Regions from separate parts of the Bacillus sp. z50 genome, predicted to be linked through region 2. Evidence: predicted binding sites of a transcription regulator. Region 2 holds the regulator's gene; each other region holds the start of a gene.
The links. Region 2 encodes CtsR, which represses protease genes until heat stress. Its sites were predicted from a motif close to ATGGTCAATAAAGGTCAAACA; they were not measured.
Positions count from the first base shown of each region.

Region 1: a site for CtsR is predicted at 2,736-2,756, ahead of AC4G3N_RS01035 (ATP-dependent Clp protease ATP-binding subunit). Genes of this name have one in related genera too.
Region 3: a site for CtsR is predicted at 2,698-2,718, ahead of clpP (ATP-dependent Clp endopeptidase proteolytic subunit ClpP). Genes of this name have one in related genera too.

Region 1 covers NZ_JBZFQL010000001.1:232,763-237,137, reverse strand. Annotated here, with positions in the region: gene ppdK (pyruvate, phosphate dikinase) at 1-2,652, shown strand, start outside; gene AC4G3N_RS01035 (ATP-dependent Clp protease ATP-binding subunit) at 2,866-4,375, shown strand, end outside.
Region 2 covers NZ_JBZFQL010000010.1:301-4,675, forward strand. Annotated here, with positions in the region: tRNA gene AC4G3N_RS18310 (tRNA-Gly) at 77-151, shown strand; tRNA gene AC4G3N_RS18315 (tRNA-Leu) at 166-251, shown strand; tRNA gene AC4G3N_RS18320 (tRNA-Arg) at 260-336, shown strand; tRNA gene AC4G3N_RS18325 (tRNA-Pro) at 343-419, shown strand; tRNA gene AC4G3N_RS18330 (tRNA-Ala) at 432-507, shown strand; rRNA gene rrf (5S ribosomal RNA) at 511-627, shown strand; gene AC4G3N_RS18340 (CtsR family transcriptional regulator) at 881-1,342, shown strand; gene mcsA (protein-arginine kinase activator protein McsA) at 1,367-1,900, shown strand; gene mcsB (protein-arginine kinase McsB) at 1,897-2,976, shown strand; gene clpC (ATP-dependent protease ATP-binding subunit ClpC) at 2,989-4,375, shown strand, end outside.
Region 3 covers NZ_JBZFQL010000003.1:411,950-416,324, forward strand. Annotated here, with positions in the region: gene AC4G3N_RS11355 (immune inhibitor A domain-containing protein) at 1-90, opposite strand, end outside; gene AC4G3N_RS11360 (amino acid permease) at 260-1,684, opposite strand; gene clpP (ATP-dependent Clp endopeptidase proteolytic subunit ClpP) at 2,032-2,634, opposite strand; tRNA gene AC4G3N_RS11370 (tRNA-Arg) at 2,931-3,002, shown strand; gene AC4G3N_RS11375 (acyltransferase) at 3,263-4,126, shown strand; gene rpoN (RNA polymerase factor sigma-54) at 4,302-4,375, shown strand, end outside.

The DNA of each region.
Region 1 (4,375 bases), on a different contig from region 2:
GTTTATCTTTTTAACGAAGGAAATAGTAATATGAAAGATTTATTGGGTGGTAAAGGAGCTAATTTAGCTGAAATGACGAATATCGGTTTACCTGTACCATTTGGATTCACCATCAGTACAGAAGCCTGTAACTCTTATTATGAAAATGAAAAACAAATTACTGAAGAGATGGAAGAGCAAATTCTCGAGGCACTCCAAAATCTTGAACAGAGCACTGGTAAAAAGCTTGGCGACCCAACTGATCCCCTCTTAGTTTCTGTTAGATCAGGATCCGTCTTTTCAATGCCGGGTATGATGGATACTGTCTTAAATCTCGGTATGAATGATAAAACGGTTGTTGGCATGGCAGAGTTAACAGGAAATCCAAGGTTTGCTTATGACTCTTATCGTCGTTTCATTCAAATGTTCAGCGATGTGGTTTTGGGAGTTGATGGATTTTATTTTGAGCAATTGCTGGAAGATATACGTGAACAAAAAGGGTATCAAAATGATCCTGAATTAACCGCCGAAGATTGGAAAACAGTTATAGAAGGTTATAAAAATATTGTTAGAAAGCACACGAAACAAAGTTTCCCCGAAGACCCTCGTGAGCAAATGTTTTTAGCTGTTAAAGCGGTATTTGATTCTTGGAATAATCAGCGTGCAAAAGTGTACAGACGTTTAAATAAAATTCCTGGACATTTAGGAACAGCAGTTAATATTCAAAGCATGGTTTTTGGGAATATGGGTGAAGATTCCGGAACAGGAGTGGCATTTACCCGAAACCCATCCACCGGAGAGCATGTTTTATATGGGGAATATTTAATTAATGCTCAGGGAGAAGATGTAGTTGCGGGAATCAGGACACCACAGCCTATACATACCTTGGAAAATGATATGCCAGATGTTTTTGAACAATTCGTAAATACATGCAAGCAGCTTGAAAAACACTATTTGGATTTGCAGGATATAGAATTTACGGTTGAGCGTGGACAATTATACATTCTTCAAACGAGATCCGGTAAACGTACTGCACAGGCAGCCATTAGAATTGCTGTAGAAATGGTGCAGGAAGGGATTATCGATAAAAAAACAGCGCTGTTAAGAGTAGATCCGGAGCAATTGGATCAGCTACTCCACTCCCGAATTGATGACACTTATGAACGAAAACAACTGGCTAAAGGCCTTCCAGCATCACCAGGATCTGCTACAGGCCAAGTAGTATTTGATGCGAATGAAGCAGAAAGATTGGGCAATGACGGCCAAAAGGTCATTCTTGTCCGTCCTGAGACGACACCTGATGATATTCATGGAATAGTTGCTGCCCAGGCAATTGTTACAACCCGTGGGGGAATGACAAGCCATGCTGCCGTGGTAGCGAGAGGTATGGGAAAGCCATGTATCTGCGGCTGTGAGCCATTAAAGATTGATTTAAAAGAAAAGCAATTCAGAGTTGGCGATACAGTAGTGAACCATCATGATACCATTACGATAGATGGATCTACAGGTGAAATCATGCTTGGAGAGATTCCAATGATTGATCCAGAATTATCGGATGAATTTTTAACTTTATTATCATGGGCGGATGAAACTAGAAAACTAGGGGTACGTGCAAATGCCGACAATCCAGAGGATGCAAGAAAGGCTCTCGAATTTGGGGCTGGCGGAATCGGACTATGTCGAACAGAGCATATGTTCATGGATGCAAAACGTGTACCGTTTGTCCAACAAATGATTCTTTCTGAGACCATTGCGGAAAGAAATAAAGCATTAGAATATTTATTGCCAATGCAGCAAGAGGATTTTGAAGGCATTTTTGAAGCCATGCAGGGAAATCCGGTTACTATTCGCTTATTAGATCCACCATTACATGAATTCTTACCTGATAAAGAAGAATTAATCATCGAAGTGACGAAGCTTCAAATTACTGATCCTGATTCAAAGGAATTAATGAAAAAAGAGCAACTGTTAAAAAAGGTTCGTCAATTGGATGAATTTAATCCTATGCTTGGACATCGCGGTTGCCGATTAGGCATGATTCATCCAGAAATATACGGCATGCAGGCAAAAGCTATTTTCTATGCGATTGCTAACTTAATGGAGCGCGGTATTCCGGTTCAGCCTGAGATCATGATTCCGCTTGTTGGACATGTGAATGAATTGAAACAAATGCGACAATTGGTGATGGATACAGCGATTCAGGTAGAGGCAGAAACGGACAAAAAGTTCCAGTACACGATTGGTACTATGATTGAAATCCCAAGGGCAGCACTTACTGCTGATCAAATTGCCAAAGAGGCAGACTTCTTCTCATTCGGTACTAACGATTTAACCCAAACAACTTTTGGATACAGCCGTGATGATGCGGAAGGGAAGTTTTTACAAACATATATAGAAGAAAAAGTCCTGCCTGAAAACCCTTTTGCAGTGTTAGACCAAGATGGTGTAGGTAAGCTGGTCGAAATGGGAGTGAAATTGGGCAGACAAACAAAACCTGAATTAAAAACTGGCATATGCGGGGAGCATGGCGGAGAAAAAATATCAATCGACTTCTGTTATAAAGCCGGTTTAGACTATGTAAGCTGTTCGCCTTATCGTGTTCCATTGGCAAGGCTGGCAGCTGCACAGGCAACTTTGCGATATGATGATATAAAGGAAGCCGTGACTAATTAATTATTTGTTTATCTAAGAAGCGCTGTATCAGGCGCTTCCTTTTTTTATGATTAAAAAATAAACAAAGGGGTATAAAATAGTTGAAAGTCAAAAAAGGTCAGAGTATAATGTAATTAAGGTCAAAGATAGTCAAAGTCAAATTGACCAGTTTCAAATGAGTTTAGTAACTGTAAAACGATAAAATAAATTTAGAATTATAAGGAGGATACATCTATGGTTTGCGAAAAATGCCAACAAAACCAAGCAACTGTACAGATGCAATTAAGGGTGAATGGACATCAGGAAAATCATCATTTGTGTTCTTCATGCTATAAAGAGGAACGCAATAAATTAGGAGCTCAAATGGGAGGAATGAATTTACATCCATTTAAGCCATTTACATTAGAATCATTTTTCAACCAGGGTAACGGAGATTCATTTATGTCAGATATGTCTGGCTCAATGGACCAGACAAATCACAACCAGCATAAACAGGTCAGAACACAAACACAGCCGCCTAATGGTGGAGGATTACTTGATCAATACGGTCGTAACTTAACTTATAATGCAAAAGCAGGACTCATTGATCCAGTGATTGGACGTGAAGAAGAGGTTAAACGTGTAATTGAGATATTGAACAGACGTACGAAAAATAATCCAGTCCTGATCGGTGAACCAGGGGTTGGTAAAACAGCGATTGCTGAAGGACTTGCGCTTAAAATTGCGGAAGGGAATGTTCCCTTAAAACTAAAGGATAAAGAAGTATATCTGCTTGATGTTGCTTCCTTAGTATCCAATACTGGTATTCGTGGGCAATTTGAGGAACGGATGAAGCAGCTTATTCAAGAATTGCAAACAAGAAAAAATGTGATTCTGTTTATTGACGAAATTCATCAGCTTGTAGGTGCCGGATCTGCAGAAGGCTCCATGGATGCAGGGAATATTCTGAAACCAGCGCTTGCGCGTGGAGAGTTACAATTAGTAGGTGCAACAACATTAAATGAGTATCGTCAAATTGAAAAAGATGGGGCACTTGAAAGACGTTTCCAACCAGTAATGGTTAATGAGCCTACAACTGCAGAAGCGTTAGATATTCTAAAAGGATTAAGAGAAAGATATGAATCCTACCATTCCGTTGAATTTAGTGATGAAGTATTAGAAGCAGCGGTAGAACTGTCACACCGCTATATTCAAGATCGTTTCTTGCCGGATAAAGCCATTGACTTAATGGATGAAGCTGGTTCTAAATTGAATTTGACAATTGAAAATCAAGGTGAAGAATCAGTAAAAGAAAGATTGGCGCAAATTCACAAAGAAAAAGAACAGGCATTAAAAACAGAAGCCTATGAACAGGCTGCCAAACTTCGAGACGAAGAAGAAAAACTTGAAAATATGCTTAAAACAGGAACTGGTGAAAAGCCGAAGGTAACTGTAGAAGATATCCAGAAAATCATCGAACAGAAAACAGGTATACCAGTAGGTAAGCTACAAGAGGATGAAGCTGTTCGAATGAATAAGCTTCAAGAGGAACTTAAAAATAAAGTAATCGGTCAGGATGAGGCCGTTCAAAAAGTGGCGAAAGCTGTTCGTCGGAGCCGTGCCGGCTTAAAAGCCAAAAATCGCCCAATTGGATCATTCTTATTTGTAGGTCCGACTGGAGTTGGGAAGACTGAGCTATCAAAAGCATTGGCAGAAGAATTGTTTGGCACAAAAGACTCTATGATTCGTTTAGATATGAGTGAAT
Region 2 (4,375 bases):
TTATAGATAAATAAGCGAGTGAGCAGGAACGATAACCTCATTGGCCTAAGTTCTTATCACTGCTTTACTGTATAATGCGGAAGTAGTTCAGTGGTAGAACATCACCTTGCCAAGGTGAGGGTCGCGGGTTCGAATCCCGTCTTCCGCTCCAATGCCAAGTTATATGCCGGGGTGGCGGAATTGGCAGACGCACAGGACTTAAAATCCTGCGGTAGGTGACTACCGTGCCGGTTCGAGACCGGCCCTCGGCACTCTATATGCGCCCGTAGCTCAATTGGATAGAGCGTTTGACTACGGATCAAAAGGTTAGGGGTTCGACTCCTCTCGGGCGCGCCATTATATCGGGAAGTAGCTCAGCTTGGTAGAGCACTTGGTTTGGGACCAAGGGGTCGCAGGTTCGAATCCTGTCTTCCCGACCATTTTAAAAATTTGGGGCCTTAGCTCAGCTGGGAGAGCGCCTGCTTTGCACGCAGGAGGTCAGCGGTTCGATCCCGCTAGGCTCCACCATAGTCCGGTAATGATGGCGAAGAGGCCACACCCGTTCCCATTCCGAACACGGAAGTTAAGCTCTTCAGCGCCGATGGTAGTTGGGACGCGAGTCCCTGTGAGAGTAGGACGTTGCCGGGCAGCCAAAACCAGTTCAAATTGAACTGGTTTTTTTGTATTTTAGGGAAAAAAGATCCTTTTTACAGGAAGGTTTCAGGGTTTTAAAAAAGGAAATTTGGGTAGAATTGAAGTATTGGTTTTTTATAAAAAGGTTAATTGTGCAGTATACATATAATAAGTTAGAGTAAAGTATAATGATTGCCAAATTGAGGATGCTTTTGTATAATTATAGTCAAATATAGTCAAAGTCAAAACAGTGAGAGGGGGAGCCTATATGAAAAATATATCCGATATTATTGAAAATTATTTGAAGAGCGTTCTCGATATAAGCGAGAAAGAATTGGTAGAGATAAAAAGAAGCGAAATTGCTGATAAGTTCCAATGCGTTCCCTCTCAAATTAATTATGTGATCAATACTCGTTTTACGATCGAAAGAGGTTATCTGGTAGAAAGTAAACGGGGTGGTGGGGGTTATATTCGTATAATGCGGGTACAGTCCCATGACAGAGCACATTTAATTGAACAAATCAGTAATTTGGTTGGACAGCGTATCTCTCAAAGTAATTCTGAAGATTTAATTGGCAGATTAGTTGAGGAAGAAGTTATATCTTCACGGGAAGCAAAAATCATGTTGAGTGTAATGGACCGTTCTGTACTCCATTATGATTTACCTGAACGAGATGAATTGCGCGCGCGAATCTTAAAAGCGATGTTTATGACATTAAGGTATAAATGAGTTGCTACGGAGAGGGTGAAAACAATGCTTTGTCAGGAATGTAACGAAAGACCCGCTACGATGAAGGTTACAAAAATCGTTAACGGCAAACAAATGGAAGTAAACCTTTGTGAATATTGTGCTGAAGAAAAAGGCGATTTTTTTTCATTCAATAATCTGTTAGCAGGTTTATTAAATATGGGATTAGGTATGAAATCAGCCGACTCTAAATCGCCCTTTAGTAATGAAGATCAACTGATATGTCCCCATTGTGGATTAACATACCGTGAATTTGTTAATATCGGTCGGTTTGGATGTTCGGATTGCTATAAGACATTCAATCCATATTTGGAATCCATATTAAGAAAATTGCATGGAGGGAATGTTCATCATAACGGAAAAATTCCTAAACGTGCTGGCGGAACTTTACATATAAGAAAGCAAATAAATGATTTAAAGGCTCAAATCAATGATTATGTTGAGGCAGAGGAATTTGAGAAGGCAGCAGAAGTCAGGGATCAGATTCGTTCATTAGAGAAGGAAATTGAAGCCTCTCAAGAAGGGGGCGAACAAAAATGACAATTGAACACTTTATGGAGAATGCCATCAGCTCATGGATGAACCAGGAAGGGCCGGAATCGGATATTGTATTGAGCTCAAGAGTCCGATTGGCCAGAAACGTAAAAAATGTCGCCTTTCCGATCGTTTTTTCACAGGAAGAAGCCAAAAGATTACTAAAAAAAGTTGAAGATCGTATTGGCGGTCAGTATCTTTCAGGATTAGGACATTTGGAAATGGTAAAAATGATAGATCTAAATCCATTAGATAAGCAAGTACTGGTAGAAAAACATTTAATAAGCCCTCTGTTGGCAAAACATAAAGATGTAGGTGCCTGCCTTATTTCAGAAAATGAAGAAGTCAGCATAATGGTTAATGAAGAAGATCATATCCGAATTCAATGTCTATATCCTGGACTGCAAATTTCTGAAGCTCTCGAAGTAGCAAGCAGAATTGATGATTGGGTAGAGAGTGAATTGGACTATGCATTTGACGAAAAGATTGGATATCTAACAAGTTGTCCAACGAATGTTGGAACTGGATTAAGAGCATCTGTCATGGTTCATTTACCGGGCATTGTGTTAACAAGACAGATAGACAGAGTGGTATCTGCTATTAATCAATTAGGATTGGTTGTGCGCGGTATCTATGGTGAGGGCAGCGAGGCACTGGGAAATATATTTCAAATATCCAATCAAATGACGCTCGGAAAGACCGAGGAAGACATCGTTGATGATTTAACCAGTGTAGTGGAACAGATTATTATGCAGGAAAAGGCAGCAAGGGACACATTAGTACAATCATCAAACATACAATTGGAAGATAGGGTTTTCCGTTCACTTGGTATACTGTCTCATGCCAGAATCATTGAATCCAAGGAAGCGGCAAAATGTTTATCAGATGTTAGATTAGGTATTGATTTAGGTTACATTCCTAATATATCTAAACATATATTAAATGAATTAATGATTGTTACTCAGCCTGGATTCCTTCAGCGATATGCAGGAGGGGAGTTAAATTCAAAAAACAGGGATATTCGAAGGGCTACTTTAATCAGGGATCGATTATTGATGGAAGATAAAACACAAGATGAATAGGAGGAAAACATAATGATGTTTGGTCGATTCACAGAAAGAGCACAAAAAGTATTGGCACTTGCACAGGAAGAGGCAATTAGGCTTGGGCATAATAATATTGGCACTGAACATATCTTGCTTGGTTTAGTGAGAGAAGGGGATGGAATAGCTGCTAAAGCGCTCTATGCTCTTGGGTTAAGTCCTGAAAAAATTCAGGAAGAGGTTGAGAGCCTGATTGGTAAGGGATCTGAGACTGTACAAACTATTCATTATACTCCTCGTGCTAAAAAAGTCATTGAATTGTCTATGGATGAAGCCAGAAAGCTGGGACATTCTTATGTAGGTACTGAACATGTCTTATTAGGGTTAATTCGCGAAGGCGAAGGTGTAGCAGCCCGTGTTCTGAATAATCTGGGTGTAAGTTTGAATAAAGCAAGACAACAGGTATTACAACTCTTAGGCAGCAATGAAGCAGGTATTCATCAGGGAGGATCATCTTCTGTAGCAAGCACGCCTACCTTGGATAGCCTTGCCCGGGATTTGACTGCGATTGCGAGAGAAGGCAGCCTGGATCCGGTAATAGGAAGAAATAAAGAAATACAACGGGTTATTGAGGTATTAAGTCGTCGTACTAAAAATAATCCTGTGCTTATTGGTGAACCGGGAGTCGGTAAAACAGCAATTGCAGAAGGACTCGCCCAACAAATCATTAATAATGAAGTTCCTGAGATCCTTCGAGATAAAAGAGTTATGACACTCGATATGGGGACAGTTGTTGCCGGTACGAAATATCGCGGTGAATTTGAAGATCGCCTTAAAAAAGTGATGGATGAAATTCGTGCTGCAGGTAATGTTATTCTGTTTATTGATGAACTCCATACCTTAATTGGTGCAGGCGGAGCCGAAGGAGCAATTGATGCCTCCAATATTCTAAAACCTTCATTGGCTAGAGGGGAATTGCAATGTATCGGAGCCACAACACTTGATGAATATAGAAAATATATTGAAAAAGATGCAGCTTTGGAAAGACGCTTTCAGCCAATTCAGGTTGACGAGCCAACAATTGAGGAATCTATCCAAATACTTAAAGGCTTGCGCGATCGCTATGAGGCACATCACAGAGTATCAATCACAGATGAAGCAATCGATGCTGCAGTTAAGCTATCTGATCGGTATATCTCCGATCGGTTCCTACCAGATAAGGCAATTGACCTGATTGATGAATCAGGTTCCAAGGTAAGACTCCGTTCCTACACTACGCCGCCTAATTTAAAGGAACTTGAAGTTCGCCTGGAAGAGGCACGAAAAGAGAAGGATGCGGCTGTTCAAAGTCAGGAATTTGAAAAAGCGGCATCATTGCGTGATATCGAACAAAAGCTACGTGAAGAACTTGAGAATACAAAACGTGAATGGAAAGAGA
Region 3 (4,375 bases), on a different contig from region 2:
CGAAACTTGGTGAGCAGAAGTGGCTGGTGCAAAGGCACTGAATGTTAAAGCAGCAGCGAAGGCCGATGCCAAAATAGATTTTCCTCGCAAATGGTTTCCTCCTCTATAATTTTAATTAACATCTATAATATTCTAACTATTCTGTTAAAAAACCTCTTTAATGGTAGAAAATGGTAGAATAGGAGTGGTTGAGGAAAAAGAAGTGGGTAATTAGGCATAAAAAAACCACCCTTTTTGAAAGAGTGGTTTCGTCTTATAATTATCTATCTTCTGTCAAACTTCTAGAAATTTCTTTTGGTTTCTTGTTTTTCATCAGGATTGGATAGAGAACAAGACCGAGGACAAATAATCCTATACCGAGCGAGAAGGTTTTTAAGTCGGCTGTTCCGGTTTTAATTACCCATAGGGTGTATACAAGAGCCACTATCGCTATTATGCCATCTATCAATCGTGATCGCTTCATCCCTGTGTATGTTTCACCGGTAATAATCAGTTTTACCTGATAAAGAACACTAACGAAATACGGGATTAAGTAAGCTAATGTAGCAACGACCATTGCGAATTCATAAGCTTCCATTATCGTTCCGGAAACAGTAGCGAATAAAAAGAATTGCGTTAAAAGGTTTGTGATAGTCAAAGAATTGACTGGACTTCCTTTTTTATTCGTTTTTCCGAAGAATGCCGGGAACAAGTTGGATTTAGCAGCTTGATAAGGTACCTCGGAGCTAACGACAATCCAACCGACTGTGGATCCGAATAATGAAATTAAGGCAAGGAATCCTAAAATATAAGCACCGCTAGATCCGATTGCAGCCTGCAGAGCATCAACCAAAGGTTTATGTGACTGTTGCAATGCCTCTTGGGATAAAGCGCCCATTGTTAATAGTGTTATTCCAATATAGATCGCAATGGCAATAATCAGTCCGGTGATTGTCGCTTTTTTCACATCAGTCTGAGACTTTGCCCTATTAGATAGCATCACAGCAGCTTCTACCCCAATAAAGGCCCATAGCGTGGCAATAGCTGCGTTATTTACTTGTCCACCCAATGAATGGGAAACCCCAGATGCATCGATGAATTCTTTACCGTTCATTATATTAGCAGAATCAAATATGAAAATGGTTGCGACAATAAAAAGTGCGAAACCAATTACTTTTGTGATAGTAGCCAGCAAATTGATTTTTCCAGCGCTGTTAAAACTTTTGCAGAGAATAAAGTGAATGCCCCACAGCATAACTGTGCATACCATAAAGTTTAAGAATTTCCCTAATTCAAGATCAAAATTGCCGCTTGAAAAAAGGATGTACTGGCTTTGCATAATTGGGAAGAAGGTAGATAAGTACCCCGCAAACGAGATGATGACTGATGCCGTTGCAGCCCAGTTAGCAGCCCAGTAACCCCAAGCAATACTGTAACCAGCAATTTTCCCTTTCCTTGGTGAACTGAACATGGCTTGAGCATAGCTTTGCGGTCCCGTTTTTAATTCCGGTTTTCTGATAGCCAAATTTCCAAATACAAGAGCAACCATTAATACTCCAGCTCCTGTTAGAATCCAGGCCATTGATGCTCCAAACGGACTAGAAACACCAGCCAGGTTTGCCGGAAGCATAAATATTCCTCCACCAACCATGTTGCCGACAACAAACATGGTTAATATCCAAAATCCCCATTTTTTATTATTCATGATGAAAGACCCCTTCTGTTTTCAAAATATGCGAAAAATATAATAAGATAAATTATTGCTAGCGGTACAAATCGATATAATTCTATACCCGAATTATAATTTGATCATTCCGGTGGCTGTATTGGTTGAGACTTTTAAGTATGAAATTCAACACAATAAACACTCTTTAGAATGACTAATTATTAAATTGTGCTTTCATATTAACATCAAACTTTAATTTGGTAAAGTGATAAACAATTAGAGAACTAAAAGATTATGGGGGTAGGGGAGTAAAGGGGGATATCTACATTATTTTTTTGATAAAACAAAAGAGCTGCCGAATATCTCGACAGCTCTTAATCAGTTTATTATTTTTTATTTTCTTCTACTACATTGCGGGTGATAATTTTATCAACTAATCCGTACTCTACCGCACGTTCAGCTGTCATGAAGTTATCACGTTCTGTATCGCGAGCAATTGTTTCATAAGATTGACCAGTACGTTCAGCCAAAATTTTGTTTAAGCGCTCACGCATAAAGAGAATGCGTTTAGCAGCGATTTCAATCTCAGTCGCTTGTCCTTGAGCTCCGCCAAGTGGTTGGTGAATCATCACTTCACTGTTTGGTAACACAAAACGCTTTCCTTTTTCGCCGGCAGCAAGAAGGAATGCACCCATTGAAGCAGCCATACCGATACAGATCGTAGAAACCTTTGGTTTAATATATTGCATTGTATCGTAGATTGCCATACCAGCTGTGATGCTTCCGCCTGGGCTATTGATGTAAAGATATATATCTTTCTCTGGGTTTTCAGTTTCAAGGAACAATAATTGGGCAACGATAGAGTTGGCAACATTGTCATCAATTGCACTTCCAAGCATGATAATCCGGTCTTTTAATAAACGGGAATAAATATCGTATGCGCGTTCCCCGCGATTTGTTTGTTCAATAACTGTAGGAATTAAATTCATTTATTTTCTCCTCCTTATATGTAAAAAAATAATACATTTGGCTTTGACTTTATCATACACTTTATGGTCAATAAAGGTCAAACAAAAGACGCTTACATTACTATATGTTTTTTATTAAGGACTGATGTCTAGTTTATCTGATTGGTCTGCGCTTAATTTGCAACTGATTCTATGTATAGAAACAAAATAATCCCTGATATCCATCTTACCCAACATAAAGGCTTATAAACCTAAGGAATAGTTCTTGCAAAAAGACTTTCTCTTCCTTATAATATAATTTTGTAGGCTAACATTTTGCCCTCGTAGTTTAATGGATAGAACATAAGATTCCGGTTCTTACGATGGGGGTTCGATTCCCTCCGAGGGCGTATCAGATTTAGTTGATTTATATACCTAGAAAATGGCTCTGGCATTATTCCAGAGCCATTTTTATTTATCCAGAATATCCACTCATCCATTGATGCCTAATTGATTATTTGATTAATTAACATATGAACAGCATAGATGAACGACTTTCTTGAGATTTTAGGAGAGAATTGGCTTTGAAATACATGGCGATCATCCTATGTATAATTATTTGGAATTATATTATAATTATATTTGTTACCTACTTGAAAGGGTGAATGGCTTGGAGATCATAGATCAGGAAGATAAGTTCAAAGATATAAAGGAGAATACTATTTTAGGGCATCATCCTAAAATGTCCAATTCAAAAGTAGTTTTTAAAGGGAAAGGCAATATACTTTATTGTGAGGATAATGTAGAACTATCCAATAGCGCTATAGTCTTCAATGGAGATAATTCTCTTATTTATCTAAGCAAAAATCGCCATACCTATTATGTAAATATAACAGTTAATCATGACTCAGTATTCTATATGGGGAAAGACAATTATTTAAATGGAAAACTAACAGCTGTATTATCAGAGCAAAAAAACGTAATTATTGGAAGCGACGGATTATTTTCATTTAATATATGGATTAGAACAGCTGATGTACATTTAATATATGATTCAAATACAAAAAGAAGACTTAATGATAGTCGCAGTATTTTTATAGGTGATCATGTATGGATTGGACAAGGCGCGTTGGTTTTAAAAGGTACTCAAATTGGTTCAGGGAGTATTATAGGAGCTTCATCAGTTGTATCAGGTAAATTAATTGAATCTAATACATCCTATGCTGGTAACCCAGCTAAAAAAATTACGGAGGATATCTTTTTTACAGGTAATAGTGTTCATGCATATCGAGAAAAAGAAACGAAAAAGCATGAACTATATGAAGGAGATAATTACATTTATCAGCTTTCAGAAGATACACTTTCATTTAAGGATATAGAAGGTAGATTAACTTCCATATCATTAGCTGCAGACAAGCTTGATTATTTAAAATCTACCTTTAAAAATAATAAAAATCGTTTCTTTATAGGTAAAAAAGATAGCAAACAAAATAGATTTACACGAATGAAAAAATTTTTCTTAAAAAACCGTTAAATAACGGTTTTTTTATTTGTACTCTTTTTAATCTATAAACAGATATCTATAAATCAATCCTTAATGTAAATTTTACCGTTGATTAAAAAATTCCAAAACTTCCTTCTTTTTCTTGCTCTGCTCCTTCCTATTTACTACTATTAATGTAAGCGATTTATTATAAGGGGGCAGGGATTTGAACGTAGAGTTTGGTTTGTACCAGCAACAAAAGTTAAAGCTGACGATGACGCCGGAATTAAATCAGGCAAT